DNA from 2 places in the Mammaliicoccus lentus genome. Region 2 is predicted to be linked to the other one. Evidence: predicted binding sites of a transcription regulator. Region 2 holds the regulator's gene; the other holds the start of a gene.

Region 1 (15,814 bases), 1.0 Mb from region 2:
ATTAATTAAAAAGTCAGTAATTGAGAAATTAAATAATAATGATAAAGTTGAATGGCATCATGTTAAAGCAACAATAACAGAAGCGTTACAACCGTATTTATACGAAAAAACTGCTCGTAAACCAATGATTTTACCAATCATTATGAAAATCAAATAATAGAGAATAGGATATAATCCCATTTCTCAAGTCAAACACCGCAATCCGTTGATTTCTCTTTCGGATTGCGGTGTTTGTTTATTTCGTTTTAAAAAGTATATAGTCTCCTATTTTTGTTATAACTAACAAAGATTTGAGTACATAAAATTAAATCATAGAAAATATCGTACTAACGTGCTTGTTTAGATTCACTAGGTCGTTAGAAATTGTAACGAGCTTGTCTCAAATTTCTTGCTCGTTAGAGCGGCATACCTTATGTATTTAGGATAAAATTATATTAAAACACTGAATAATATCGCGCTAACGCGCTTGTTTATATTCACTAGCTCGTTAGAAAATGTAACGAGCTTGTCTCAAATTTCTTGCACGTTAGAGCGGCATACCGAATATGTCCATATAATTGTGTAATAAAAAAAGAGCCAAATATAGCTCACTTTAGTACAATGTAATCGACTAAGAAAATATTGTAGAGGTGACCTATATATGACTCAGTTAAATATTAACGTAGACTTTGAAGAATTGGCAAGTGCTATTTTAGAAAGTAATTTAAATACTGCTATGAAAAGTATAGCTGTAACTGTATTAAATGCTTATATGGAAATGGAAAGAGATCAGTTTGTGAACGCTGATTTCAAACAAAAGCATCCTGAAAGGATTGCACAACGAAATGGCTACTATGAACGTGATTTTATGATTCCAGTCGGAACACTTCATTTAAAAGTACCTAGAACGCGTGATGGCGAATTTACAACTGAAGTTTTTGATCAATATTCTCGCTCTGATCAATCACTGATTTTAGCGATGATAGAAGCTTATATTAATGGCGTTTCAACTAGAAACATCACGAAAATTGTAGAGGCTCTGGCAGGTAAATCTGTTTCGAAATCTACGATTTCAGAAGTTATGAAAAATATTGACCCCGATATTCAAAAGTGGTCGAGTAGACCTATTACTAGTCATCAGTACAGATATGTATTTGTTGATGCCATGCATATTAAAGTTAGAGAGAATAATAAAATAGTTTCTAAAGGCGTTTATATAGCTATGGGAGTAAATGAACTTAAAAGACGTGAAATTATTGGTTTTAAAATTTCTAATCAAGAATCTGAACAGGCTTGGTCTGAGTTCTTTGAAGATTTAAGAATGCGTGGCCTCACAACTCCTGAGCTCATTATTTCTGATGCACATTCTGGTCTTATTAAGTCTATTAAATCACAATTTATAGATTCAACTTGGCAACGTTGTACATTTCATCTTCTTAAAAACATCATTGAAAGATTTCCAAAAAAGAATTCACAAGAGGCAAGAACATTACTTAAATCTATTTTTCAAGCTCCTACATATCAACATGCGCTTGAAAGTAAAAATGAATTTGTAACTAAGTATGAAAATAATCCTAAGTATTCAGAAGCTTTAAATATATTAGATCAGGGCTTCGAAGATGCCACACAGTTTTATAGATTTCCAGCACAACACCATAAGAATATACGAACTACTAACTCTATTGAAAATATAAATATGCAGCTTAGAAAAAGAGAGAAAGTCATTAAGACTTTCCCTAACCTAGACTCAGCTTTTAGATTAATTGGTGCATTACTCATGGATATTCAAGAAAATCTAGATAATGCTAAAAGACCTTTTATTCCTTAAACTTACTACTTATTTTTGAAAAATAAGTAGAGATTAACAAAATGAATCTGCTAAAAATCAAACAGATTTATTTTGTTAATACATTCTAAAAAACCAAAGGTTGATTACTTCTAAAGATATTACACATAAATATGGACTTGACTATGTATCATATGTGTTTAGGGTAAAATTAAAAAATAAGAGTCTGGGACATAAATAATTGTCCCAGACTCTCTTTTTGTATTGGCAGTAGATGACTGGTATGAAAATGCGCTTATAACAAGCTTTTTTCATACCTAGTCATCCTTGCCGGGGTGGGACTACGAAAGCTTTTTAATAAAATGAGATTTCTGTCCCACTCCCTTATTTTGTATTATTCATTTACTAATTTCTTTTCAAAACGATTTAAATCATTGTCGTGTCCGATAACAATTAAAATATCATTAAATTCAATACTTTCATTTGGATCTGGTGCTACAATAATGTCTTTACCTCTTTTTACAGCTATTATATTAATGCCGTAATTAGCTCGGACATCCAATTCCAGTATAGAATTACCTGCAAGCTTTTCTCCTGCTTTTATTTCAACAATTGAATATTCATCCGATAACTCTAAATAATCTAATACAGATGCGCTTGCAACGTTATGTGCAATTCTTCTACCCATATCTCTTTCTGGATGTACTACGGTATCTGCACCAATTTTATTCAAAATTTTCGCATGATAATCATTTTGAGCTTTAGCTGTTACTTTCTTTACGCCCAACTCTTTAAGAATTAACGTTGTTAAAGTACTTGCCTGTATATTCTCACCTATCGCTACAATGACATGATCAAAGTTACGTATACCTAAACTTTTCATAACCGCTTCGTCAGTTGTATCTGCTATAACAGCATGTGTGGCAATATCACTAAATTCATTCACTCTAGCTTCATCTGAGTCAATGGCCATTACATCCATATCTAGCGCGTTTAATTCTCTAACAATACTACCACCAAAACGCCCTAAGCCAATTACTACATATTCTTTACTCATGATACGCCTCCATACTTATCCTGAAATTATTTTTTACCTTTAACGTAATCTGCATCAAAGATAAACAATCTTAATAATAATATAAGCGATGGAACTAGTAAAAGTAAACCTAAAATAAATGCTATGACTAACATAAGCGCCATTTGTTCATTTACGACAGCTTTATCAATATTAATATATGGTTCAAGTATATAAGGTAATTTACTTAAGCCATATCCAAAGAATGCTGTTCCAAATTGTAACAGAATCATCGTAAATGCAAAACCATGCGCCTTTTTAAGATATATCAATACTACAGCAATAATGAAGAATACCATACTTAAAGCAAATAACCACCAATAATTTTCAATCGCATTGGTAAAGTGTCTTTCATTATGTTGTCTTAATGATAAGAAAACAAACTGACAAATAATAATCATTGGAAGTGCCCAAATTAAGAACCATTGTCTTAATAAATGATAAGCTTCAGTATCTTTAGCTTTATTAGCATAGTACGTTAAGAAACCTGATGAGATATAGAGTACTGAGATAATAGCTAAGAACACTACTGCCCAAGCATAAGGACTTAATAATAGTGTCATCCATTCTAAGTGAACACCACTTGATGTTTCTTTAATATATCCACCTTCAGCAATTGTTAAAATTGTCGATAATGATGCCGGAATAAGCAAACCAGTAGCACCATACAAGAACAACCATGATAATTTACTATCTTGTCCGTAGTTTTCAAATGCGTAGAAACTACCACGAATTGTTAATAATATTAGAGCTATACTTCCTGGTATCAATAATGTTGAACCAAAGTAGTAAGCTGAATCTGGGAAGAATCCAACGATTCCTACAAAGAAGAATACGAAGAATACATTTGTAACTTCCCAAACAGGGTTTAAATATCTGGAGATCAATCCATTTATAATATGATCTTGTTTAGTTAATTTCGCATGGAAAGAAAAGAATCCTGCCCCGAAATCAATTGCACCGATAACAATGTAGCCATATAAGAAGAGCCAAAGTACTGTGACACCTATGTGTTGATAATCCATTATACTTCACCCCTTCTTTCTATAACTTTATTTACATCATCTGTTGCTTTACTGTGACTAAACATTCTGATTAATACATAACTTGATGAAATACCGAGTACTAAATAAAGTATAGCAAAAGCAATAAACACTAGACTTAAACCATCAGCGTTTGTAGCAGCTTGTGCCACTTTTAAATAGCCCCTTAAAATCCATGGTTGTCTACCCATTTCTGCTAAGAACCATCCACATTCAATCGCTAGCATTGCTAATGGTCCAGTTAGCACAGTTAAGTATAATAATGGTTTGTTAAATTGCGACCATTTTTTCGTCCATTTTAAAACAACAAACAGTGCTGATACAACAAAACAATAAACTCCAAAGAATACCATTAAGTCAAAGAAGTAATGTATAATGAGTGGTGGTGTTTCATCACTCTTAAAGTCATTTAAACCTTTCACTTCTGTATTAAAGTTATTATCAGATAAGAAACTTAAAGCACCAGGAATTTTAATAGCGCCTTTAACTTCTTGACTCTTCTCATCTACATAACCAAATAATACTAAATCGGCCTTGGATTCACTTTCAAAGTGCCATTCCATAGCTGCTAATTTTTCAGGTTGTTCATCATGTAAAAATTTAGCTGATAAATCCCCTGCAAGCATTGATAATAAACTCGCAACCAAACCAACTATCATTGTTAATTTAAGTGCTTTTTTATGATATTCTCTATCATCGATGAATTTATTTTTAATAAGTCTATAAGCTGCTATACTTGCTAAAATAAATGCGGCAGTCATAAACGCTGTTGCTACAACGTGAAATGAACGTACTCCAAATGAAGCGTTAAACATAGCTGCAACTGGATCAATATTCATCAATTTACCGTTGATAAAATCAAATCCTCCAGGCGTATTCATGAAAGAGTTCACTGATGTAATGAAAAACGCTGAGAATGTCCCACCTATAATAACTGGTAAGTTAATTAAAAAGTGTGTCCATCTTCCTTTAAATCTATCCCAAGTGTACAAATAAATACTTAAGAAAATTGCTTCAAAGAAAAATGCAAATGTTTCCATAAATAATGGAAGGGCAATAACTTGTCCACCTAACTGCATAAATGATGGCCATAATAATGATAATTGTAGCCCGATAATTGTTCCCGTAACTACACCGACTGCTACAGTTATTGTGTAACCTTTTGACCATCGTTTAGCCATTGCAATATACATAGGATTATTTTTCTTAATCCCTATGAATTCTGCGATAGCAAACATTAGCGGTATACCTACACCTATCGTTGCAAATATAATATGAAAACCTAATGTCATTGCAGTTAGTAAACGACTTACAACTACTGCATCCATAATATTCCTCCATTCAACGTATGTGATTTATATCACAATTTAAATTCATTATACAACAAATTATTACTTAATAAAATCTAAAAGTTTTAACAAATCATGACAAATTCATGTCATCATTATGCTAATCCGTTGAATAAGCTAACAAATCATTATAATATGACTATATAAAGTAGAGGTGAATTCAATGAAAAACGTCATAATTTATACACAAGATCAATGCCCACCTTGTCAATTTGTAAAACAGTACTTTGATCAAAATGAAATTGACTATACAGAAAAAAATATTAAAAACTCAAAATACAAATCAGAACTTATCGACTTAGATAGTTTTTCGACTCCAACTGTTTTAATTGATGATAAAGTATTCTACCAAGTAGATATTGAATCATTTAATAAAGCACTAGGTATAACACAATGAAAATAAATTTCCCTACTTCTGATATAGTAACGCTCAAGCACACATTTTACACTGAACTCAAATCTAACTTAAAAATTGTCCATATAACAGATTTGCATATTGGTTATTACTCTGGCTTAGAATCATTACACCAACTTGTGATCAAAATTAATAATATGCAACCTGATATCATATGTTTAACTGGTGATTGCTTTGATGATATCGGCAAAATTAAATTTGACCCTTATCTAGTTATACCTTTATTCATAACCCTTAAATCAAAATATGGCAAATTTTTTGTTCCAGGAAACCATGACTATGGTTCCAATAGTATCAGTACTGTTATAAAAATAATGAAACTTTCAGGGTTTAATGTTTTATTAAATGAAACACAAGTAGTCAAAACCTGTGCTGGCAATCTTTCTATTTACGGCATTGATGATTTATGTTTCGGTCAACCAAATTTTAGTAACTCATTTTATGACAAAGATGATTATATTGATTTTAGAGTTTGCTTAATGCATGAACCTGATAAAGTTCGATTACTCAACCCAAATATAAATCTCGTTTTATCTGGCCACACCCATGGTGGACAAATACGACTTCCTGTATTCGGTGCGTTGCATACACCTGCACTTGGTAAGAAATACAAGCAAGGTCTATATCAAATTAGACATAGACAATATCTTTATGTTAATAAAGGGATTGGTATGACTAGGTTACCGATTAGAGTATTTTGCAATCCTGAAATTGCTATATTTTATTTAAAAGGAAAATAATTTTTATAAAAAAGAGGGATTTCTTAATTATTAAGAAATCCCTCTTTATATATATAATTAAATTCAATTTATGCTAATTCATTAACTAATTCTACAACTTCTTCAGAAGTCGCACAGTTAATAGCTCTATTAGCTAATTCTTGCATTTCTTTTTGGTCTAATTCTTTTATTTGTTTTCTAGCTTTTAAGATACTTGTTGCGCTCATAGAGAACTCATCTAGACCTAATCCAAGTAATAATGGAACAGCTGTGTTATCGCCAGCCATTTCACCACACATACCAGTCCATTTACCTTCTTTATGTGAAGCTTCAATTACTTGCTTAATTAAGCGAAGAATTGCAGGGTTATATGGTTGGTATAAATACGAAACGCGTTCTGACATACGGTCAGCAGCCATAGTATATTGAATTAAATCATTAGTTCCGATACTAAAGAAATCTACTTCTTTAGCAAAGATGTCAGCTAATGCTGCAGTTGCTGGTATTTCTACCATGATACCTACTTCGATATCATCATCAACTTTAACACCTTCAGAAACTAATTTTTCTTTCTCTTCAAGTAAGATTGCTTTAGCATCTCTGAATTCTTGGATAGTTGCAATCATTGGGAACATGATGTTTAACTTTCCATATTCAGATGCACGTAATAATGCTCTTAATTGTGTTCTAAAGATATCTGTTTGATCTAAACATAGGCGAATAGCTCTGTATCCTAAGAATGGATTCATTTCTTTAGGCAAGTTTAAATAAGATAATTCTTTATCTCCACCAATGTCTAAAGTACGTACGACAACACGTTTGCCATCCATTTCTTTTAATACTTTGCTATATGCTTCAAATTGTTCATCTTCTGAAGGCATATTGTCTCTTCCCATGTATAAGAATTCAGTACGATATAAGCCGATACCTTGTGCACCGTTATTTTTAACACCTTCTAAATCATTCGGTGTTCCAATATTAGCAGCAAGTTCAACATGAACACCATCTTTAGAAACTGAATCATCATTTACTAGCTTAGCAAGCTCTTGTTTTTCAGCAAAAAAGTCTTTTTGCTTTTGTTCATAAGCAAGAACTTCATCTTCGCTAGGATCAATGATTACGTCTCCAGTTAATCCGTCAATGATTAAGCTATCACCATGTTTAACACGGTCAGTTATATCTTTTGTACCTACTACTGCAGGTATTTCTAAAGAACGACTCATAATTGCAGAGTGCGAAGTTCTTCCACCAATATTTGTAGCAAAACCTTTAACAAACTCTTTGTTAAGTTGTGCTGTATCAGATGGTGTTAAATCTTCCCCTACAATAATAACGCTTTCATTAATCATACTAGGATTCGGTAATTCTACTCCTAAAATATGAGCTAATATACGTTTAGATACGTCTCGTATATCTGCAGCGCGCTCTTTCATATACTCATTATCCATATTTTCAAAAATACTAATGAAATTATTAGATACTTCTTGTAATGCAGTTGGAGCGTTCACTTTATTATTGCGTATATTTTCTTCAATTGGATTTAATAACTCTGGATCTTCTAACACTAATAAATGTGCATCGAAAATTGCAGCTTTATCAGCACCAAGTTGCTTTTCAGCATTATTACGAATTTGAGTTAGTTCAACTTTTGATTGATTCACAGCAGCTTTAAACTTTTCAACTTCGCCGTCTACATCGCTGATATTTTCACTTGAAAATGATAAATCAGGTTCAACTAGTAAATAAGCTTTACTAATAGCTACACCATCAGATGCAGCTATACCTTTTAATATTTCAGACATTATTTTGTTAAACCTTCTTTAGATAATACGTCTGTAATAGCTTCGATCGCTTCTTTCTCATCACTACCCTCAGCGTAGATAGTAATTTCAGCGTCTTTACCAACACCAAGGCTCATTACACCCATGATTGATTTTAAGTTAACTTTTTTAGCGTTATATTCTAATTGAACATCTGAATCAAATTTAGATGCAGTTTGAACTAACATAGTAGCTGGTCTTGCATGAATACCCGTTTCGTCAATAATTACGTAAGATTTTTGTTCCATTTTATTGTCTCCTTCTAAAGCCATTATTTAATTTGTATAAAATCAAATTTTATCTATACGAATAAAGAATATCAAAAAAATAGATACAATTCAATCAAATTACATAAGTATGCAACATTTTGGTGCATTTATTATTAATCTGACAAGTTTGCATATTCAACTGCAATTTGTGTACCAATTTTTGCATTATGATAAACCAGTTTAATATTCGTTTCTAAAGATTTACCTTCAGATTGTTTAACAATTTCTCCTAATAAGAATGGCGTTGAGTCTTTACCATGAATACCTTGTTCTTCTGCTTTTTTAACTGCATTATCAATGATTCCATTAATAAATGATGGTTCTAATTGATCTTCTTCTGGTACCGGATTTGCTATAACAATGCCTGAATCTAAGCCTAAATCCCATTGAACTTCAGCTAATTTAGCAATTGTTTTTACATCATCAATTCTCGTGTTTAATTTCAATCCACTTTCACGAGTAAAGAATGCTGGTAATTCATCTGTTTGATAACCAACTACAGGTACACCTTTAGTTTCTAAGTACTCTAAAGTTTTATCTAAGTCTAAGATAGATTTAGCACCTGCACAAACTACTGCTACTTTCGTTTTTGATAGTTCATCTAAGTCAGCTGAAATATCCATCGTTTGTTCAGCACCTTTATGAACCCCACCAATACCACCTGTTACGAAGAATTGGATGTCAGCTAATTGTGCACAAATCATAGTTGAAGCAACAGTCGTTGCACCAATTCTCTTAGTTGCAAGTATTTCAGCAATGTCTCTTCTTGATACTTTTGCTACGTCATCAGCACTTGCTAGTAATTCTAATTCTTCATCATTTAAACCGACTTTAATAGTGCCATCTATAATAGCGATTGTTGCTGGTACACCGCCGTTATCTCTTACAATTTGTTCTACCTTTTTAGCCATGTCCACGTTTTGAGGATAAGGCATGCCGTGTGAAATAATTGTAGATTCTAAAGCAATAATTGCTTTACCTTCCTTTTTAGCTTGTTCTACTTCTTCTGAAAATTGAATATAGTTTTCCATTATAATTCCTCCATGTCTTTTATAAGTTGTTTCTCATGTAAATCTTGTCTAACTGTAAATGGTGTTTGAATAGTTTTTGCTGCATTTGCTTTAGCAAGTTTAACAATTTGTTCTATGTCATAGGACTTAAGCCAACCGTAAATCAAAGCTGATGTAAATGCATCTCCTGCCCCAGTTACATCTACTACTTGTTTAACTGGTGTTACACTAAATTCTAAAATACCTTCCTGTCCTTCATAAAAGATTTGTTCTTTACCAGAAGTGACAATGATATTTTTTGCACCTTGTTTGCTAATTTCAGAAATATAAGATTTTAACTGTTCATCAGTTTCTGCTTTTTTACCAACATAAGCTTCTACTTCATCTTTATTCATAATAATCCAATCTACTGCATGTAAATTATGTGGTAAATGGTTCATTTTCGGCCCTGAAACAGCAATGATGATAAGTTTGATACCTTTCTTTTCAGCATAAGCACATAGAAATTCTAATGTTTCTCTCGGACAATTTAAATCAACAATCATACATTTAGCTTTATTAAGCAAATATGTGTTTTTTATCATAAATTCAGGTGTGATTTTATCATATACAGACATATCAGCTAGACCTAAAGTCATGTCGCCATTTTGATCTAACAAAGCTGTATAACTACCTGTTGCTTCACTCGAAATATTTTCAACGTAATCAACATTCATAAATGGAGATGACAAATCAGAAATATGTTGCCATTCTGCATCATTTCCAGCAGTTGTTAACAACAATACGTCTTCACCTATACGTCCTAGATTTTCAGCGACGTTTCTTGCAACACCACCTATTGACGTTTCTGATGTTACAGGATTAGAAGTACCTTGAATTAATTGCTCAGTAATATGGAATTTACGATCAATGTTAGCGCCACCTATACAAACAATTGGATTTTGTTCGTTTAAGACGTAAGCTTTCCCTTGAACATATTCCTTCTTAACTAAGCCAGAAATGATATTTGCAACTGCTGGCCTTGATAAGCCAACTTTCTCTGACAATTCTTGTTGAGAAATAAACGGGTTTTCTTTGATTAAATTTAAAATTAATCTTTCATTCTCGTTCAAAATTTTCACCTCACAAACATTTGTTTGTTTTACAAACTTTAGTTCACAATTAGAATTATAAACCGTTTTCATTCATAATGCAAACGTTAACTTAAATGTAATTTATTTTACAAAAAAAGACTGCCAACTCGTCTTAAAGACTTGTTGACAGTCACAGGATTAATTATGATGGACGTAAAAAATCATTTATGACTTTCTCACATTTTTTAATGTGATCTTCGCCCATTTTTTTCATTAAATAGTAACTTATTGAACCCGCTACTGCTTGTCCTACAAGAGGTACCCATCTAGATTGCTTCGCAGCTTCTCTTTTTACAACCGATTTAAAAAATACTTTAACCATAGCATTCGTTACTTTTTGACCTATGAATTGACTACCTTTCATAGCTGCTGAAGTTAAAACTTTTTGTTTTAAATCATCTTGCATTTTATTGACTTGCTTATGGCTCAATCCGTAAATCTTATTAATATCTTCTATGATATCTCCCATTAATTTTATATCCATACCTACGCCTAAACCAGGTATCGGCACAACATTAGCGGCAGATGACATTAATGATTTTTTTTGAACGAGATCTTGAGCTCTTTTTCTTCGTTCCAATAATTCAGTTTCTGTTGTTGGTAATTCAGAACGTTTTTTTATTTCTTCAATACCTAACGCTTTATTTCCAGCTTTTGAAGTGATTTTGTTTATAATTCCCATTTTAATCATTCTCCTCACAGTTCATTATTAATTTAATGAATAGTAAAATATACCCTTTTTTCGAAGAATTTAACCATTTATCTGTACAAAAACAACTTTCAAGTACTTACTTGGTTTATAATGAGGGTGCGTTTTGAAGTCTTTAGGTAACCCCATCACATCGGAAATTGTATAATCTAGCTCTAATGAATCCAACGTTTGATTTATCATTTTTTTAAATGCTTTTTGCGGAAACGCACTTGAATTTGTACTTAATACTAAAGTACCTGTTTCATTAAGTAATGAAGCAGCACCTTCAATTAGTTCAGGATAGTTTTTTTGTACACTAAAAGTCTTTTTCTTATTACGAGCAAAACTTGGTGGATCAATGACAATAACATCATAGCTTAAACCATGTCTTAAAGCGTATTTAAAGTAATCAAAAACATCCATAATAAATATATGGTTATTATTTAAATCCATGGCGTTTAATCCAAAGTTTCCTTCAGTTAATGTTCTAGCTCGATTTGCCAAATCAACACTTGTTGTACTTTTAGCATTTTCACTTGCTGCAACTGAAAATGCACCAGTGTAACTAAATAAGTTCAGTATATCTTTATCTTCGCTATAATGGTCGCGTATTTTTTTTCGTACTTCTTTTTGATCTAGGAAAATACCAGTCATTGGTCCGTCATCTAAATTCACATTATAAAATAGATGATTCTCTTCAATTACATAAGGAAATTCTGGCGCGTCACCTTCTACGAAATCAGAAGATGTTTCCATTCCTTTAAATCTCCTTTTTTCAAAGATAGATTTATATTCGAAAACTTCTTGAATAGCTGGCAAAATTCTATCTTTCAAACGATAAATACCGACTGAGTACCATTGTAATAACAAATGCCCATCGTAGTTATCAATTGTTAATCCACCAATTCCGTCACCTTCAGCATTAAATAACCTATAAGCATTAATGCCATCTACATTTTCAAAATATTCACGTTCTTGAATTGCTTGTTTAAATAACTTAACGAAAAACTTGTGGTCTATTTTTTCAGTGGAATCTAAAGATAATACCCAACCTATACCTTTGTTTTGCTCACCATAATAAGCAGTAGCGATAAAGTTTTTCCCAGCATCTACTAAAGCTACTGATTCACCTTCATCCATACTTGGCATTTCAAAAATGTCATCTTTGTCGACTAATGGATATCCTCTAAAATATTTATCTTCTTTACCATTTTTAAGCATAATTTGTTTCATTGTTTTTGGCCATCCTTTCGAAATGTCTCACATATTATAACGTAAAATAGCCAAAGACACCAAAAAAACAGAGTATCCCCCTTTAGAATACTCTGTTAACCGAATTTTATTAATCAAAATTTCCCCCAGAAAGTTTTGATCCCCTTGTATGTAAACGCTTACTAAATTTAGTATAAATCATTAGATTATTCCGTGCAATACATTTTTAGAATTAATTCTATAAAAATATTTACTTATTACAACTTCTCTTATATAAATTTCTAATAATGTACCAATTGATAATCTATAAAATACTTTGTCTTCCAAATTGTTAATCCAATAAAAGGTGCTCTACTTGGATTTTTGAAGGAGTTAATCCAATAAAGGTGCGTGTGCTTGGATTATTGAGGTGGTTAATCCAATAAAAGGTGCTCTACTTGGATTATTAAAGGAGTTAATCCAATAAAGATGCTCTACTTGGATTATTGAAGGAGTTAATCCAATAAAAGCTGCTCTACTTGGATTTTTGATGTATTTAATCCAACAAAGGGGTGTCTATTTGGATTATTGATGTAGTTAATCCAATAAAAGGTGGTCTACTTGGATTATTGATGTATTTAATCCAACAAAGGTGTGTCTAGTTGGATTATTGTCGGAGTAAATCCAACAAAGGTGCTCTATTTGGATTATTGTCGGAGTAAATCCAACAACAATATCATCAACTCTTGTTTTTTGACCAATCTCATCCAAAAAAGAGCTAAGGATTTGTATCCCTAGCTCTTTTATATTATTAGGACTTTAAGCCCTTCAAATTAAAATGATTTTTTCAAATGAATGATAAATGCTGGTGTAACAAATAGCATTAATAAAAATGATATCGGTGTAATAAATACGGAAAATTGTGATGTTTGAAGTGCCGATACAAAGAATGTAGTTGCAATTTCAAAGAACAATGCTGATATCACAAATAATTTTCCGAAATTATGTGTATTTTTAACATTAGTTGTATAGTTAAAGTATGCATATAGTATAATTAATAACATCATTATAAATAATGTTACCCATTCAAATACATATTGAATTTGAGATAGACTCCATTCACCTGATAAGAATAAGCCATTTCTATTGTTAAATTCTATAATCGTAAATAAGAAAAGTACGAATGTACAAATCCATTCTATATAACTTTTTTTCAACCATTTTGGTCTTCTCATCCATTTAGGTATATCTTCATCTTCAATTTTTATGATTTCTTTCCATTTTTCATTTCGTTTTCTTCTTTTTTCTTTTACCTCTTCAGAATTAAACTTATCCAAAGTAACTTGCTTCATATCTTCTAATTTGCTGTATAAAGCTTGTGACATAGTAAATATTTTTCTAGTTAATCGATTATTTTTAACTCTTGAATAACGTTCTTCATTTACAGTTTCAATGTCTTCTTCACTAATTGGTAATGATCGTCTCAAATAAAGACTCGTCCATACAGACATCTGACTAAAACACCATAATAAAATAAAGAACAAATTCACACTCATTACATCGAGCGGTTTAACGCTTTTTGTATCAATATTATGATTCATAGCGAATTGTGAAATAAAATAGCACATTCCGTATGAAATGATAATCCATAAATAATGTTTTTTTCGATGTAATGGATTAAGTTCACTTTTATATACAACATAGCCTACATGTATGGCAAATGGGATAATAAATAAAAATGAAGCATAGCTATAAACTTGGAACATTGTCATTAAAATAATAATCATGAATATAATCGTTAAAACTATATAAAATATAGATATATCATAATCATAATTTGTTGTTCTTCTTAATGTACGTGCTATTAACAATACAAAGATGCCGAACAACAAGATAATTATTGCCGAAATGACTGGAAAACCACCTATATAGTGATTTAAAATTCTTACTAACTCATCAAAAAAAGCTACAAAAAAGTCCCAAATATTACGAATATGGATATTAGCAGAGTCTTTAATATTATAATCTTTAATACGTGGTGCATTAAATAATATCAGTAGGCCCGTTATGATAATGAATATACCTATAATCCGGCTAAAATGAACTTCCCAGCTTTTTTTCTTAATAGACATGTTCTTCACCTCATTGAACATTATAATTGTTTCATTTTCAAATGTCTTTAAATAAATCGAAAATCAGCCCCAAGAAGTATAAATAAGTTTAAAAGTCAGTACTACCTGGGTATATAATAATATCATACATTTTAAGGGAGTGTTATTATGAGTAATAACGATAAACATAAAGAAGAAGCAGAAAAAGCTAAGAAAAAAGAACAAGAAAACAAAAAAGATAACGATAAAGGACAAGATGAAACAAAAGACAACATTCAAGACACTTTTGAATAAATATATCTTATCTTAAATTTCAACGCTTGAGAGGCTGGGACATAAATACATGTCTCAGCCTCTTTCATTATAATGGTAGTAGCTGAAATGCACTTATATCAAGCTTTTTTAACCCTAGTAATCTTTGCCGGGGCGGGACTACGAAATCTTTTTAATAAAATGAGATTTCTGTCCTACTCCCTCATTCTTATTATATTTTTGAATAATATGATGTTACAAAATGTTCTTATTGACAAAAGATTTAATAAGACTTATCGTAGTGTTAACAAATCAATAAATGCACTAGGGGCGTTTTAAACTGAGACAGACCTGAAAAAGTCTGAACCCTTTGTACCTGATCTAGATTATACTAGCGTAGGAAAGTGTTCGTGAATCTTATAATATTCATTTTTATAATGATAACAATATTTTTATGCGCTTCTATCTAGATATAGAAGTGCATTTTTTTATATAAAAAAGGAGAATTAGTTATGGCAAAAAGATTAACTTTATCTGATATTTTAGTAACTGTATTAATAGGTGCTGTATTTGCGATTATTTATAAATTTTTATGGTTACCGTATGAAGTTTTAAAACCACTTGGTCTCCATTTAGAGCAATCTATTTATGGTTTTTGGTTTATTGCAGCTATTATCACTTATTTGATTATTCAAAAACCTGGTGTAGCATTATTAGCAGAATTTGCAGCGGGTGCTGGCGAAACAATAGTTATGGGACAATTTGATATTCCTACTTTTGTATATGCCTTACTTCAAGGCTTAGCTTGTGAAATTGTATTTTTAGCTGTTCGATATAAATCGAGAAAGTTATCTGTCGCTATTATAGCTGGAGCTTTGGCTGGTATCATTACTTTACCCGTTGATTGGTTTTATAATTATTTAGGCGATGTTGCAACTTGGAATATTATATTAATGTTCAGCATAAGAATA
Region 2 (15,814 bases):
TGAAGGGTCTACATCTGATGCATAAACAATTGATCCAGGTATAACTGCGTAATCTACTTCTCCTAGTATTCTAGGTATATTGGCTGAATCCATTTCTTTAATTTTTATATTTTTTGGATTGTCAGAAATATCTTTTTTAGAAATTGTAATATCATCTTTATCTGCATCTAATTTAATCCAACCTGCTTTTTCTAATAATCGGTATGCTCTGGCAGCATTTGAAGGATCTTGCGGAATAGCCACAGTGTCTCCATTTTCTATGCTTTTAATATCTTTGTTATCTTCTGAAAAAATTTGAGCTGGTACAGTTGGTATTTTGTTAATATTTGTTAATTTGGCATCTCTTTCTTTATTAAATGTATCCATATAAGCTTTATGTTGATCAACATTTACATCTACACTACCTTCTTGTAATGCAACATCTGCTTGTAATAATTCAGTAAAATCTTTTTGTTTCACGGTATATCCTTTATTTTCTAGTTCTGGTTTAATACCTTTTAAAAATAGCTCACTGTATGGACCTGGTGATGTTGCTATTGTAATTTCCTTTTTCTCTTTTTCCCCGCTTCCGCAAGCTACTAATATAACGGATACTATAAGAATCATTGATAAAAATATATTTCTTTTCATTATAAATCCTCCCTTTCATTCCCGATTAAACTCATATGTTTTATAGTAATAATATCACTTACATTTTTAAAGTCAATAACATGAGCATGTGTTAAAATTTACGAAAGGAGGGCTTTATATGAGTCTATATCAAAAAGAATTTGAGACAAAAGCGGGTAAAATGGTTGGTATTTGTGACGAGACGCACTTATTATTACTACATTTTAATGATAAGTATAGTTTGGAAAAGGAAACAGAAAAAATTAAGCAAACGCTAAATGAAGATATTTCAAGTGGAAATCATGAAATATTGGATAAGTTAGAACAAGAGCTTTCTTTATATTTTGATGGTAAATTAAGTGAGTTTTCAGTTCCGATAAACTTTAATATTGGTACACCTTTCCAACAAAAAGTATGGAACGCTCTATGCGATATTCCTTATGGAGAGACAATTTCTTATAAACAATTAGCCGAAAATATTAATCAGCCCACAGCCTTTAGAGCAGTAGCTAATGCAAATGGTAAAAATCAACTTAGTATTATTGTTCCGTGTCATAGAGTAATAGCAGCTGACGGGTCATTAGGAGGTTATTCAAGCGGAGTTGATAGAAAAGAAAAACTCTTAGCTATCGAAAGTAGTTTAAATGTTTAACTATAAACAATTTCTCGAACTTACGTTATATTGGCAAAGTGGGACTACGAAACCTTTTTATGAAAATAAGATTCCTGTCCCACTCCAATTAAATATGCTTTCTTTTAAATACTTTTAACCATATATTTATAATCATGTCCACTTAACACTCTGTCATGAAGTGGTTCAAATCCTAGATTTCTATATAATTTCATAGCACCTTCATTATCTACTTCGCAATTAAGTGTCACTGTTTCATAACCTTGATTTCTACCATAATCAAATATGTAATCAATCAATTTAGTTGCGGTACCTCGACCTCTATAGTCTGAAAATACAGCTATAGATTCTATATATAAATCGCCTTCGTTCGCTTCTTTTTCAGGTAATGGCGTTCCTTCCAACTTAAATTCTTCTTTGAAATCAATATTATGCCAGTTATCTTCGAGTTGCTTTTCTTCATCTCCAGAATAACAATTAATAAAGCCAGCAATATTTCCCTCTACTTCATATACATGCATGTTTTTATAATGATTTCTATAATTGCCCTCTTCAATACTTTGTTGAATGATTTTTAATACTTTTTCCTTTGGATTATTCTCAACTAACGGAATTTGCATATCATGCCAAATAATATACATAAGTTCACTTAATTTAGCTGCATCTGTCTTTTTAGCTTGTCGTATCATATTATTTACCTCTCTTAACCAAATTAATTTCATTTTAACATAAAAAATTCCTCTCACCACAATGGCGAGAGGAATTGTAATGGTATTATTTTATTACATCATACCTGGCATTCCGCCCATGCCGCCCATATCTGGAGCAGCTGGTTCGTCTTCAGGTATATCTGCTACTACCGCTTCTGTTGTTAAGAACATAGCCGCAACAGATGCTGCATTTTGTAATGCTGAACGCGTAACTTTCGTAGGGTCTACAATACCTGCATCTAACATGTTAACCCATTCTTCAGTTGCTGCATTGTAACCAATACCTTCGTCTGCATTTTTAAGTTTTTCTACGATGATTGATCCTTCTAAACCAGCATTTTCTACAATTTGGCGTAATGGTGCTTCTAATGCTTTCAATACAATGTTCACACCAGTTTTTACATCACCTTTAGCTTCAACTTCAGATACTTTGTTATAAATTGAAACTAGTGCTGTACCACCACCTGCTACGATACCTTCTTCTACAGCAGCACGTGTTGAGTTTAATGCGTCTTCGATTCTTAACTTACGTTCTTTCAATTCTGTTTCTGTCGCTGCACCTACTTTGATTACAGCTACACCGCCAGCTAATTTAGCTAAGCGTTCTTGTAATTTAGTACGATCAAAGTCAGAAGTTGTTTCTTCAATTTGAGCTTTGATTTGACCAACGCGAGCATCGATATTAACAGAATCGCCTTGACCTTCAACGATTGTAGTATCATCTTTTGTTACTTGTACTTTACCTGCTTCACCAAGCATATCTAATGTTGTTTCTTTTAAATCTAAACCTAAATCATCAGTTATAACTTGACCACCAGTTAAAATAGCTAAATCATCTAACATTGCTTTACGACGATCACCGAATCCTGGTGCTTTAACTGCAACTGCAGTAAATGTTCCACGTAATCTGTTAAGTACTAAGTTTGTTAAAGCGTCTCCTTCTACATCGTCAGCTACAATTAATATTGGTCTGTTTGTTTGTAATATTTTTTCTAATACAGGTAAAATATCTTGGAATGATGAGATTTTTTTATCTGTAATTAAGATGTATGGATTTTCTAATTCTGCAGTCATTTTATCAGAATCAGTAACCATGTAAGGTGAAGTGTAACCTCTATCGAATTGCATGCCTTCAACTACTTCTAATTCTGTGTTGAATCCTTTTGATTCTTCAATTGTGATAACTCCATCGTTACCTACTTTTTCCATAGCTTCTGAAATAAATTTACCAATTTCCTCGTCAGCTGCAGAGATAGAACCTACTTGTGCAATTTCTTCTTTCTTCTCTACAGGTTGTGAAATCTCGTGTAATTCTTCTAAAGCAACTTTAACAGCCTTATCGATACCTTCACGAATACCTACTGGATTCGCACCACTAGTAACGTTTTTCAAGCCTTCTTGAATCATTGCTTGAGCTAATACAGTAGCAGTTGTTGTTCCGTCACCAGCAACTTCATTAGTTTGGTTAGCAACTTCAGCAACTAATTTCGCTCCCATATTCTCATAAGCATCTTCTAATTCAATTTCTTTAGCGATTGTTACACCATCATTTGTAATAAGTGGTGAAGTGAATTTTTTATCTAAAACAACATTACGTCCTTTAGGTCCTAATGTTACTTTAACTGCATTAGCTAATTTGTCCACGCCTGCTAACATTGAACGACGTGCATCTTCTGAAAATTTAAGTTCTTTAGCCATCTATAATACCTCCATTAATTATATATCAATGTTTCATTTCAATTTTTAATCAATTACTGTTCAACTATTGCTAAAATATCATCTTCTGAAAGGATAATATATGTTTCTTTATCACGTTTAACTTCTGTTCCTGCGTATTGTTGATAAACAACTTGATCACCAACAGATACATCAACAGTCAGTCTTGTACCGTCTTCTAAACGTTTACCTGGTCCAACAGCTACAACTTTACCTTCGTTAGACTGTTCTTTAGCTGAATCTGTTAATACAATTCCACTCGCTGTAGTTTGTTCTTTTTCTGTTTTTTCGATAATAATTCTATCTCCCAATGGTTTTAACATTTATAAAATCCTCCTTGGCGCTTTTAATATTAGCACTCTTAATAGTTAAGTGCTAACTATATTTTTATAATAATCAAACTTGGTCAAAATTACAAGTAAAATAACTTAAACTTTTCTCTTTTTTACAAAAATACGATACAATATTAACATGTTTATTTTTGGAGGAAATTATAGAAATGCAATTTAAAAGATTAACAGTCAATGTAACTACACTTTTACTATTTGTAATTGTACAAACAATCGCAATCGTGCCAAATACTATATACGCAAATGCTAATCTATCCAATACAACACGATTGGAGATTTCATTAACATGGATGGCAATTACAGCTATCATTACGGTATTAATATTATGGTATATGAATTCAAATATTAAAAATCCAACTCGACTCGAACAACAAACTAAAGAACCTTGGTTATACGTTATCTTTTGGTGTATCGCCGGTATATTTCTTGCTATGTTCGGACAAGGGATAGCTGCTTATATAAATATTTACGTATTTAATCAACCTATTGAAAGTGGCAATACCCAGAACTTAATGAAAATAGCACAGGAATCTCATATTTTAATTTTATATATCGTTTTAGCTGGACCTATTTTAGAAGAATTAATTTTCCGTAAATTAATATTTGGTGAAATTTTTAATATGATTAAAAAACCTACTTGGCTAAGTTTTATCATTGCTGTTCTTGTTAGTTCGTTTGTGTTTTCATTAGCGCATTCTGATCCAGAGCACACTTTAATTTACGTTGTAATGGGCACAGTTTTCAGTGGTCTTTATGTATTAACAAAACGTATCATTGTTCCAATTATTGCACATATGGGAATGAATGGTGTCGTAGTAATTGGACAAATCTTTTTAAAAGATGATCTTCAAGACCAATTAGAAAAACAGTCTCAAATGGCACATTTAATTTACAACACTATTATTCATATGCTTTAAATCTAGAATATGTTTTAGTCATCCCTATTCCGTTGGTTAAATTCAAGGGTTTAGGGATTTTTTATTGATAATAATCAAAATTTTAATTATATTAAAAGTAATAAGTTATAATTTGTAAAATAAGTTATAATATAAGAAATGAGGGGGTATTTATATGGTCTTAACATTTAACGAATTTCAGTATGAACATATTAATATTGAAGAAAAGGAACAAAACATAAAGTCGTTATTAAAAGACTTTGAATCTGCAAATACTTTAGAGGAAGCAATAAGTTTTGTTGATGATATTAATAAAATCCGTAACCACACTGATACGCATTTTAACATTGCGCTTATCCGTTCTTCCATCGATACAAACGATGAATTTTACAATAAAGAACGTGACTTTTTCGATGAAAACATGCCAAGAATTCAAAACTTAGACAATCTATTTTATAAAGCACTTTTGAATTCTAAACATAAAGACGGATTAGTATCACATTTTGGTGAACAGTTATTTGAGTTGGCTAAAGTTGAACTCAATACTTATCATCCTTCTATTAATGATTTATTAGTAAAAGAAAATAAACTCATAAGTGAATATGATAAATTAATTGCGTCTGCTGACATATTATATAAAGGTGAACACCTGAACCTATCTCAATTTAACAAATATTTTATTAATCCAGACAGAGATATTAGAAAGGAAGCATACATAACAAAAGAACAATTCTTTGAAGAACACTTAGAAAAGATAGACCGCATTTACGATGACCTTGTTCATGTAAGACATGAAATTGCACTTAAACTCGGCTATAACAATTTTATTCAACTTGGTTATGATCGTATGCAAAGAATTGGTTATAATGCAGAAGATGTAGAAGTATTTAGAAATCAAATAAAGGACCATGTTGTACCAATTACCGAACAAATTAATAAACAACATGCCGAGCGTATTAATGTCGATCAATTAAAAGTTTATGACCAAAACTTTACTTTTAAATCTGGTTCTCCTAAACCCCAAATTGGCACACAAGCAATCATTAAAAATGCTCAAAAAATGTACCATGAACGTTCTAATGAAACAGGCAAGTTTATTGATTATATGATAGATAAATCATTATTTGATTTAGAAGCTAAAAAAGGAAAAGAGAGTGGTGGATATTGTACGATAATAAATGACTTTAATTCACCATTTATTTTTGCTAACTTCAACGGCACACAAGGTGATATAGAAGTTATGACACATGAAGCGGGACACGCTTTTCAAGTATTTGAAAGTTTAAAATACTCAGTCCCAGAATATTATTTTCCAACTTCAGAAGCATGTGAAATACATTCTATGAGTATGGAGTATTTAACATATCCTTGGATGTCATTATTCTTTGGTGAAGATACCGAAAAATTCAAGCTATCTCATTTAGAAGACAATATTAAATTTTTACCTTATGGCGTTGCGATTGATGAATTTCAACATAAAGTGTATGAGAACCCTAACCTTACACCAGAAGAAAGACGTAAAATTTGGTCAGATTTAGAACGAAAATATTTACCGAATAAAGATTATGACGGTGTTAATCATTTAATAAACGGTAGTTTTTGGCATAGACAAGGTCACGTGTTCGCTTTACCTTTCTATTATATCGATTATACTTTAGCAACTATTTGTGCCATGCAATTTTATATTAGACATGAAGAAAACCCTGATAAAGCTTGGAATGATTACTTAAAAATATGTCAAATCGGCGGTTCAAAATCATTTATAGATATAATGAATTCTGTACAATTAAACTCACCATTTAAAGAAGGTACAGTTAAAGAAATTGTAAGCCACTTATATGACGCTACGCTTAATATAGATCAATCAGAGTTTTAATAATTATAGAATAAAAAAAACAAGACTGAGACATAAATAAATGTCTCAGTCTTGTTTTTTATTTCATGTTCTTCTTAATCTTCTAATAATAAAGACGATGATTGCACCTAATACAATGACGATAGCAATTGAAATGCCTAGTATAGTTTGTTTCGTTATATCTTTTTTATCACTTGCATTTTCAAAATCATGTGTCGTTTTTTTAGTTGTCTGGTCATTATCTACTGTAGTTGTTTCTGTCGTTTTCTCATGATTTTTAAATTTCGGTTCTGCTAAATCTGGTCTTGTCCCCACTTTACTCGTAACTAAATCTAGTACATCTTTATCCATTTTATTATAATATTCTTCAGCATTACCTGGAATGAATTTTGGAGAATGTTCTGATGATTGTATACCGTCTTGTTGATAGTTTCCTATTTCATCTGTGTTTGGATAAGAAGGCATAGTTGGTATAGAATTTTCTATATCGTTTCCCTTTGAATTGTCTGATTTAGATTGGTTAGATGATTCATTTGATTTTGGTGGTTCTGAAGATGAATCATTTTTATTTGATTGATTTGGTGGTGGAGTTTGATTGTTATTTCCTCCATTATTTTGAGGTTCTTCGGTACTTGGCTCTTCCGTACTTGTATCACCTTTATTTGGTTCTTCGGTACTTGGCTCTTCCGTACTTGTATCGCCTTTATTTGGTTCTTCGGTACTTGGCTCTTCTGTACTCGTATCGCCTTTATCCGGTTCCTCGGTACTTGGCTCTTCTGTACTCGTATCGCCTTTATCCGGTTCCTCGGTACTTGGCTCTTCTGTACTTGTATCGCCTTTATCCGGTTCCTCTGTACTTGGTTCTTCCGTACTCGTATCGCCTTTATCCGGTTCTTCCGTACTCGTATCGCCTTTATCCGGCTCTTCGGTACTTGGTTCTTCCGTACTCGTATCGCCTTTATCCGGTTCTTCGGTACTTGGCTCTTCCGTACTTGTATCGCCTTTATCCGGTTCCTCGGTACTTGGTTCTTCCGTACTCGTATCGCCTTTATCCGGTTCCTCTGTACTTGGTTCTTCCGTACTCGTATCGCCTTTATCCGGCTCCTCTGTACTTGGTTCTTCTGTTGAATTTTCAGTATTTTTCTCTTCTGATTTATCTTCTTCTGTCGATTTATCTTGTACTGATGTTTTTTGCTTCTCTATCTTTTCATTACTTACATCGTTGTTTGTATTAGGAGAAGTATCTTTCGTATTATCTTCAATTGTTTCCTTGGCATCAACATTATTTACTGTATAACCTGAAAATGCTATTGAAGATAATATCACGGATGATAAAAATACATTTCTAAATATCTTCATAAAGATCTCCCCTCCTTGTTATTTTTTACAATTTCAGTATAAATGATAATTAAAACCTTTTCTATGCTTATATATAATATGTTACACAGAATTAATATTTTGTAATAACTTATTCATAAATCTCTAACTTATTACACATAATAAAACACCTGTTTTTTAAAAACAACAGGTGTAGAGTTTTAATACTATTTATTAAATTCAATATCATACTTTGTAAATTTCAAATAAACTTGTCCTGATTCTGTAGATGTTCTAAAGTTAACTGCATCATTATCAGGGAATATTCTTGATGTGAATACACATTCTCCATCATTCACAAAGATTTCTAAACTAGAAGTATCACTGTATATTCTAAGTTGGTTTAGCTCATTATCTAAAACAGTGGATCTTGTAGCCTTTTCTACCGCTTCACTCACTACTCCACTCTCAAAGCGATCTAAAGTAAGTTTTTTAGTTTTTGTGTTATATATTATTTGCGTTGAACACTTTTTAGAAACACGCACTTCAAAATAGATTTCAGTTGCATCATTATCAAGTATGTCTATAATGAGCTCATACTGTTTCCCTTCATACGGGTGTAATTTCACGGAATGCTTATTTGCATATCCTTCTGCAGTTTCTTCATTACTTCTTAATTTTTCTAATGCTTTAATTGGTCTTTGTTTAAGTTTGTTATTTTCTATCGTTAATTCTCTAGGAAGTGTTAAACAGTGTGCCCAACCTTCATCATCAGTCGCATAATCAATTTCAGGTAACCCCATCCAACCTATTAATATACGCTTTCCATCTTTATCTAAAAATGTTTGAGGTGCATAAAAATCAAAGCCTTGGTCCAATTCTTTAAACTGGCCATGTTCCATCGTCAGTTCTTCTAAGTTAACATTCCCAATTATGTATCCTGATTGGTAAATATTTTCGAATCGATCGTCCTCTGCTTCAATACCTTGAGGTGAGAAAACGAGTACATCTTGTCCATCTAATTCAAATAAATCTGGGCACTCCCACATAAATCCAAATTCATTTAATTCTGTTTTCAGTTCACCTTTAAAATTCCAATTTTTAATATCTTCTGATTCATAGACAATAACTGTACCTGTTTCATCTTCTCTTTGAACACCAAATATAGCATAATACTTGCCGTTTTGTTCCCATACTTTTGGATCTCTAAAATGTTCAGTATATCCTTCTGGGCTACTTTCTATAACAGGTTTTTCTAATTTTTTAAAAGAACCGTCTTCTTGTTCTACTGCTATCATTTGATTAGATGTACGTTCCCATTCAGAATCTCTTACATTACCTGTATACATTAAATATAGTTTACCATTGTAATCAAAACCACTACCAGAATAAACGCCATGACTATCATACGATGTGTCTGGAGCTAAGGCTATTCCTTTGTCTTCAAAATGAATTAAATCATCACTTATGTAATGGTACCAATATTTAATACCGTGTACTGCACCCAATGGATACCATTGATGAAATATGTGATATTTACCATTATGATAAATTAAACCATTAGGGTCGTTTAATAACCCTGTTTTAGGCTGTATATGAAAAATTTGACGCCATTCAGACTGATTTACTTTTTCTTGTAGCTCTAAATATTCTTCTTCTGTTATATCTGATAATTTTGTATATCGTTCTTCACGTGTCCAATTAACCATTACCATTCTCCTTACTTTAATTTTGAACCGGTTCCATTTTATATTACTCAGTTATTTTATCATAACTTATTCTTTACTGCTCTTCAAAGTGAGTATCTATTACGTTAAGCTTTTTAACTTCTTCACCATTTAAAATATTTTGTAATACTTCAACTGATGTTTCACCCGCTTCTCTATAATTAAACGAAACTGTTTGTATAATAGGTGCGATAATTTTTGTGATTTTATTACCACCAAAGCCAATAATTTTAGGCATATCGTAATCAGCGTTTAACACTGAGTGATAAATTCCTAACGCGATGTTGTCCGTAGCTGCCACAATAACTTCATTATCTCGAACCTCAATATGTTTTCCGACTTCTTGTGCATCAGACATACTAAACGTACTTTCAATAAATCTAGGTACAATGCCGTTGTTTTTTAATGATACAAATAATCCATCTTTCCTTGTCTTACCTACTGCGACATCGTATTCAGAAACACCTATATAAGTGACATGCTTATAATTGTTTTTTATAATCCACTTCGCTACTTGTTCGCCGGCATGATAATCATCGTGTACGATTGAATATAATAGCTCATGAGATTGTCCTACTATAATGACTGGGCATTCTATTGAATTTATTGCATTGAGATGATCATCTGAAATATGTGTAGCTAATAATATAATTCCATCTACTTTTCTTTTGGCCAATGTATAAATAGACTCTATTTCTCTTTCTTTTGATAAATCAGTATTTACAATCATTGTTTGTACATCTTGTAATAATAATGTAGATTCTATGCTTTTTAATGTTTCAGTTGTCGCATAAGAATCTAATCTAGGCACGATTGCTCCTATTAAACCTGTTCTTTTAGCTTTCAAACTTTGCGCAAACTGATTAGGTTTATAACCTGTCTCTTCTACAACTCTATGTATTTTTTCTCTTGTTACTTTGCTAATTGATCCGCCATTTAAGTATCTAGAGACAGTACTTTTAGATACACCTGCCATTTTAGCAATATCTTTTATAGTCTTCATGAATACACCTCTCAAAGAAACATTCTATCATAAAACCGTTTCCATTACTCTAAAAATAAATAACCAAAATATAAGATATACATAACTTTCATTTCATTATATAAAACCATTTTTTTAATAAATAAAAGGCTGAAACATCAAAAATGTCTCAGCCAAACACAATTTATAAAATTATTGTTTTTCTACTGTTATTGTCCAAGAAGCATCGCCGACTTGTTCATAATTAGTTACGGGATAACCGTTGTCCGCTGCCCAATTTGGTAATGCTTCAGTTGCTTGTGTACAATCAAAGTCTATTTTTAATTGTTCACCTGCTTGTAATTCGTCCATTTTATTTTGCGCTTCAATTAATGGGAATGGGCAAACCATTCCTACTGTACCTAATTCATGTACCATTTATAAACACTCCTTAATTATATACTTTGAGTTGAAACTTGTGTTTTTGTTTGTTTTGCTTTTCTAGGCTTAACAAAGATAAAGTAACTCATAAACCATGCTCCAACAATCATTGAAGGTAATGCAACCCAACCTTGCCAGCTCATTGCTGCAGTTGATACCAAACCGTTACCTATAGAACAACCACCTGCTAATGATGCTCCTACACCCATGCAAGCTCCACCAATAACACTGTTGCGAATCGTTTTAGTATCCGGCATTCTCCATTTGAATTCTCTTGAACCTTTAGCTGCAATGTAAGAACCAACAAAGATTCCTAATACTAGAAATACACCCCAATTAATTAATGACATGTCGCCAGTAACTAAAAATTGAACGATATTTGCTGATGGTGTTGTAATGCCTAAACCACCAATTCTACCTGTTGATGCACTCATTGGCCATGCAATCAATGCAATTAATCCTACTACTACAGCAGCAGCAAATGGATGATATCTCTTTTCAAATAATATATGTCTAATACCCGTATGCTTTTGTTTCAATTGAGGTATAGCTATTTTTGGTTTTTTTAATGTCTTTGTAACAAAGTAAGCTGTAATACCAACTAATAATACTATTAAAATCCATACTGGAATATTTAATGTTTCTGCCATATTTGAATTCACAACTGTATATGAATTTATATTTTCTTGTAATGGATTTAAAGGACCCGATTTCATAATTGCAGCAGTTACACCATATAGAACTAAAGCAATCCAACTACCAATAAGGCCTTCAGCAGCTCTATACCAAGTACCAGTTGCACATCCTCCAGCAAGTATAATACCTATACCAAATACAAATGATCCTATTATTGTACCAACTAGAGGAAATGTTGCAGCTTCTAGTTTAAATACGCCTAAACCTACTAAAGTAAATAACCCGATACTTTGAACTGAAATAGCAATTAACAAAGCATAAAACATTTTATTATTTTTCTGTACGTACATATCTCTAAATCCGCCAGTTAAACAAAATCTTGTTCTTTGCATAACGAAGCCAAGTAATATACCAACAATTAAACCACTAATTATCATCCAGATCATTTCATTTAACAACTCCTATTCTGATTATAACGATAGGAATAATATTATATCATATTTCTGGATTTTTCAAGTTACTATTTGATTACAAAATTTATACAGCACAAAATAAAACCAAGTCTAGGACATAATTGTGTCTCAGACTTGGTTTTATAGTTCTTATATCTTCCATTTTTCTTAAGTTTATTGCTATTATAGCGACTCTTAAATCATATATTACTTTAGATTTTCCTCGTGAAGATATTCGAAAGTGTATTACTTTTAGGTTTGAACCAGAAAAAAAGTTAATTCTTAAGTTTACGTGTTACTTAATCCAATAAAAGCATGATTACTTGGATTATTGTTGGAGTAAATCCAATAAGAGTGTGGTTAATTGGATTATTGTTGGAGTAAATCCAATAAGAGTATGTGTAATTGGATTATTGTTGGAGTAAATCCAATAAGAGTATGGTTAATTGGATTATTGTCTTAGTAAATCCAATAAGAGTGTGGTTAATTGGATTATTGTTGTAGTAAATCCAATAAAAGTGTGGTTAATTGGATTATTGTTGGAGTAAATCCAATAAGAGTGTGGTTAATTGGATTATTGTCATCGTTAATCCAATAAGAGTATAGTTAGTTGGATTATTGAGGTAGAAAATCCAATAAAGGTATGTGTACTTGGATTATTGAGATACTAAATCTAATAAGGAGCCACTACTTGGATTTATATAATACTTAATCAAACAACAATATCAACTCTTGCTTTTTGATCAATCCAATCCAAAAAAAGAGATAAGGATTTACATCCCTAGCTCTTTTCTGTTTCATCTTCATCCATACCTAATTCTTCTTCCATAAGTTTTTGTTCTGCTTTTAAATATTTCTTATATCCAACCTTAGATATCAAAATACTTATTTCATACAGTACAATCATAGGAAGCGTGAATAGTATATGTGTCATAAAGTCTGGCGGTGCTATTAAAGCAGCTAAGACTAATAATATGAAGTATGCATATTTTCTGTTTTTCTTTAAAAACATTGGTGTCACAATACCTAATCGCGTTAAAAACAATAGCAGTATAGGCAGTTGAAATACAAATCCGAAAGGTATAGTAAATTTAAACAACTCACTAAAATATTCTTTAATGCCTATCGTTTGTTTAATGCCCATATCGTCTGCCAATCCCATTGTAAACGAAATTAAGTAAGGGAAAATAACAAAATAAGAAAACAATAATCCAATGATAAATAATCCTAAACTAAAAGGAATATAACTTAAAGTGACTTTTTGTTCTTTTGGATGTAATCCTGGTGATATGAAAGCCCATAACTGGTATAAGATAACTGGTGAGACAATTATAAAAGCTATTACGACAATCATTGCTATGTATATTGTAAGAGGGTCCGTTATTCTGAAAGCATTTAGTTCTAATGATTGAGTAAAATCATCATTCGTAATGTAATGAATGACTGGTTTTGCAAAGAAAAAACCTATTACTAATCCCCCGATTAGAAAGTAAGCAACTACCATTATACGTTTACGCAATTCTTCTAAATGTTCGACAAATGTTAAGTTGTCTTTATTCACCGCTTTACCTCCAATCTAAAAAAAGATGTGGCAGGATTCCCGCCACATTTATATGAACATTATGTCCGTGCTTTATTTAACTTCTTTGTCCTGACTTTGTTCGTCGTTATTTTTCTTATCGTCGAAGTTTGTCATGCCATCTGTAGCGTCTTTAAATTCTTTCAAAGTTGAACCCATTGCTCTTCCGAATTGTGGTAATTTCTTCGGTCCGAAAATAATCAGTGCAACTACCCCTATAAATAATAAACTAACTGGTCCTGAAATGCCGACAGTATTGATAAACGCTAATGCTTCCATCTTGATACCCTCCTATTGATTCTTCATAAAGAAGATTAAAGATTGTAGTTCTATTCCTAAATCTATATGATGTACTTGAACTTTCTCAGGTACGTTTACTCTTTGAGGTGTAAAATTCAGTATTCCAGTAATACCTGCTTTTGTTATTCTATCTGCAACTTTTTGTGCAGCTTGTTGTGGTACTGTCAATATTACAACTTCAATACCAAGTTCTTCAAGTACTTTCTCGAAATCGTCCATGCTATCAATCGTTAATTTACCTACCATATTACCTACTACATCTTCAGATTGATCAAAAGCTGCTACAATTTGCATTCTATCATTAACCGTAAAGTTATAGTTAACGAGTGCAGTACCTAAATTACCTACACCAACAATAGCTACTTTTGTCATATCATCTTGCTCTAAAGTTGTTCTGAAAAACTTTAATAAATAACTGATGTTATAGCCGTATCCTTTTTTGCCTAGTTCTCCAAAATATGAAAAATCACGACGAATTGTCGCTGAATCAATTTTGAGACCTTCACTAAGTTCTTTTGAAGACACACGGTCCACACCTGAATTATGCAAAGTGCTTACAAATCGATAGTACAGTGGCAATCGTTTCAAAGTTGCTTTTGGGATCTTCACATCATTCTTCGCCAAAATCCTCACCTTTTCTACTATAAAATAATGTGATTGCGTTCACATCTATTGGGTTAATTATATCAAACTTTTCTTGAAATAACTATACAAATATTGTATGCAAATAAGATACATTTCTTTAGTGTTTTCATGTAGAATAATAAGTAATAGAGAGGTGTAGATATGATACTTTTACAAATAAATAAATTAGAAAAGTCTTTTGACGGCGACATAATATTTTCAGATGTCGATTTTGAAGTCAAAACAGGCGAAAGAATAGCTATCGTCGGCAGAAATGGTGCTGGAAAAACCACATTGATGAAAATTATTGCTGGCACTGAATCATATGACTCTGGAAACTTTTCTAAAGGTAAAAATGTTTCAATGGGTTATTTAACTCAACAAATGACATTAGATTCTTCCGATACTGTTATGAATGAAATGAGAAAACCTTTCGAACATATCATAAAGCTAGAACAGAAAATGAATAACTTAACAAAATGGTTAAGCGAACATGCTGAACAGTATGATAGCGAAGAATATAAAGAACAGTTATCGCAATATGAATATTTATCTAATCAATATGAACTATTAGATGGGTATCAATATGAAAGTAAAATAAAAACAGTGTTAACAGGTTTGAATTTTACTGAAGAAGATTTTGATAGAGAAATACATTCATTTAGCGGTGGTCAAAAAACAAGGTTATCAATGGCTCAAATGTTATTACGCGAACCTGATTTATTGCTGCTTGATGAACCTACAAACCATTTAGATATGGAAACTACAGAATGGTTGGAAAATTATTTAATACACTTTAAGGGTGCTATTGTCATCATCAGTCATGATAGATATTTCTTAGATAAAATTGTTAATCAAGTATATGATGTGGCACTTGGTTCTGTTAAGCGTTATATCGGCAATTATAGTAAATTTCTAAAAGAAAGAGATGCCCATTATGAAAAAGTAATGGCTGAATATGAAAGACAGCAAAGTGAAATTAAAAAATTAGAAACATTTGTTGAGAAAAA

What was found. The regulator Rex, encoded in region 2, represses fermentation and respiration genes when NADH is low (regulators of the CRP and FNR family bind a similar motif). The targets are predictions, from matches to a motif close to TTGTGAAATATTTCACAA.
Region 1: ACNMOQ_RS09570 (cytochrome ubiquinol oxidase subunit I) is a predicted target of Rex. The motif match lies at 5,232-5,249, and genes of this name have one in related genera.

Annotation. Positions count from the first base shown of each region.
Region 1 covers NZ_OX344834.1:1,918,388-1,934,201, forward strand. The annotation lists gene rnjA (ribonuclease J1) at 1-157, shown strand, start outside; gene ACNMOQ_RS09555 (IS256 family transposase) at 641-1,807, shown strand; gene ACNMOQ_RS09560 (potassium channel family protein) at 2,160-2,822, opposite strand; gene ACNMOQ_RS09565 (cytochrome d ubiquinol oxidase subunit II) at 2,849-3,865, opposite strand; gene ACNMOQ_RS09570 (cytochrome ubiquinol oxidase subunit I) at 3,865-5,211, opposite strand; gene ACNMOQ_RS09575 (glutaredoxin family protein) at 5,396-5,629, shown strand; gene ACNMOQ_RS09580 (metallophosphoesterase) at 5,626-6,387, shown strand; gene ptsP (phosphoenolpyruvate--protein phosphotransferase) at 6,456-8,168, opposite strand; gene ACNMOQ_RS09590 (phosphocarrier protein HPr) at 8,168-8,434, opposite strand; gene ACNMOQ_RS09595 (pseudouridine-5'-phosphate glycosidase) at 8,569-9,486, opposite strand; gene ACNMOQ_RS09600 (carbohydrate kinase) at 9,486-10,577, opposite strand; gene ACNMOQ_RS09605 (DUF697 domain-containing protein) at 10,741-11,280, opposite strand; gene ACNMOQ_RS09610 (class I SAM-dependent rRNA methyltransferase) at 11,350-12,522, opposite strand; gene auxA (lipoteichoic acid stability factor AuxA) at 13,314-14,612, opposite strand; gene ACNMOQ_RS09620 (hypothetical protein) at 14,760-14,885, shown strand; TPP riboswitch at 15,160-15,263, shown strand; gene ACNMOQ_RS09625 (ECF transporter S component) at 15,356-15,814, shown strand, end outside.
Region 2 covers NZ_OX344834.1:878,270-894,083, reverse strand. The annotation lists gene ACNMOQ_RS04330 (MetQ/NlpA family ABC transporter substrate-binding protein) at 1-630, opposite strand, end outside; gene ACNMOQ_RS04325 (methylated-DNA--[protein]-cysteine S-methyltransferase) at 749-1,261, shown strand; gene ACNMOQ_RS04320 (GNAT family N-acetyltransferase) at 1,366-1,929, opposite strand; gene groL (chaperonin GroEL) at 2,023-3,648, opposite strand; gene groES (co-chaperone GroES) at 3,702-3,989, opposite strand; gene mroQ (intramembrane glutamic endopeptidase MroQ) at 4,166-4,933, shown strand; gene ACNMOQ_RS04300 (M3 family oligoendopeptidase) at 5,088-6,788, shown strand; gene ACNMOQ_RS04295 (SdrH family protein) at 6,852-8,126, opposite strand; gene ACNMOQ_RS04290 (sucrose-6-phosphate hydrolase) at 8,312-9,793, opposite strand; gene ACNMOQ_RS04285 (LacI family DNA-binding transcriptional regulator) at 9,867-10,814, opposite strand; gene ACNMOQ_RS04280 (sulfurtransferase TusA family protein) at 10,986-11,210, opposite strand; gene ACNMOQ_RS04275 (YeeE/YedE family protein) at 11,228-12,295, opposite strand; gene tatC (twin-arginine translocase subunit TatC) at 13,083-13,862, opposite strand; gene ACNMOQ_RS04265 (twin-arginine translocase TatA/TatE family subunit) at 13,935-14,159, opposite strand; gene ACNMOQ_RS04260 (redox-sensing transcriptional repressor Rex) at 14,172-14,804, opposite strand; gene ACNMOQ_RS04255 (ABC-F family ATP-binding cassette domain-containing protein) at 14,967-15,814, shown strand, end outside.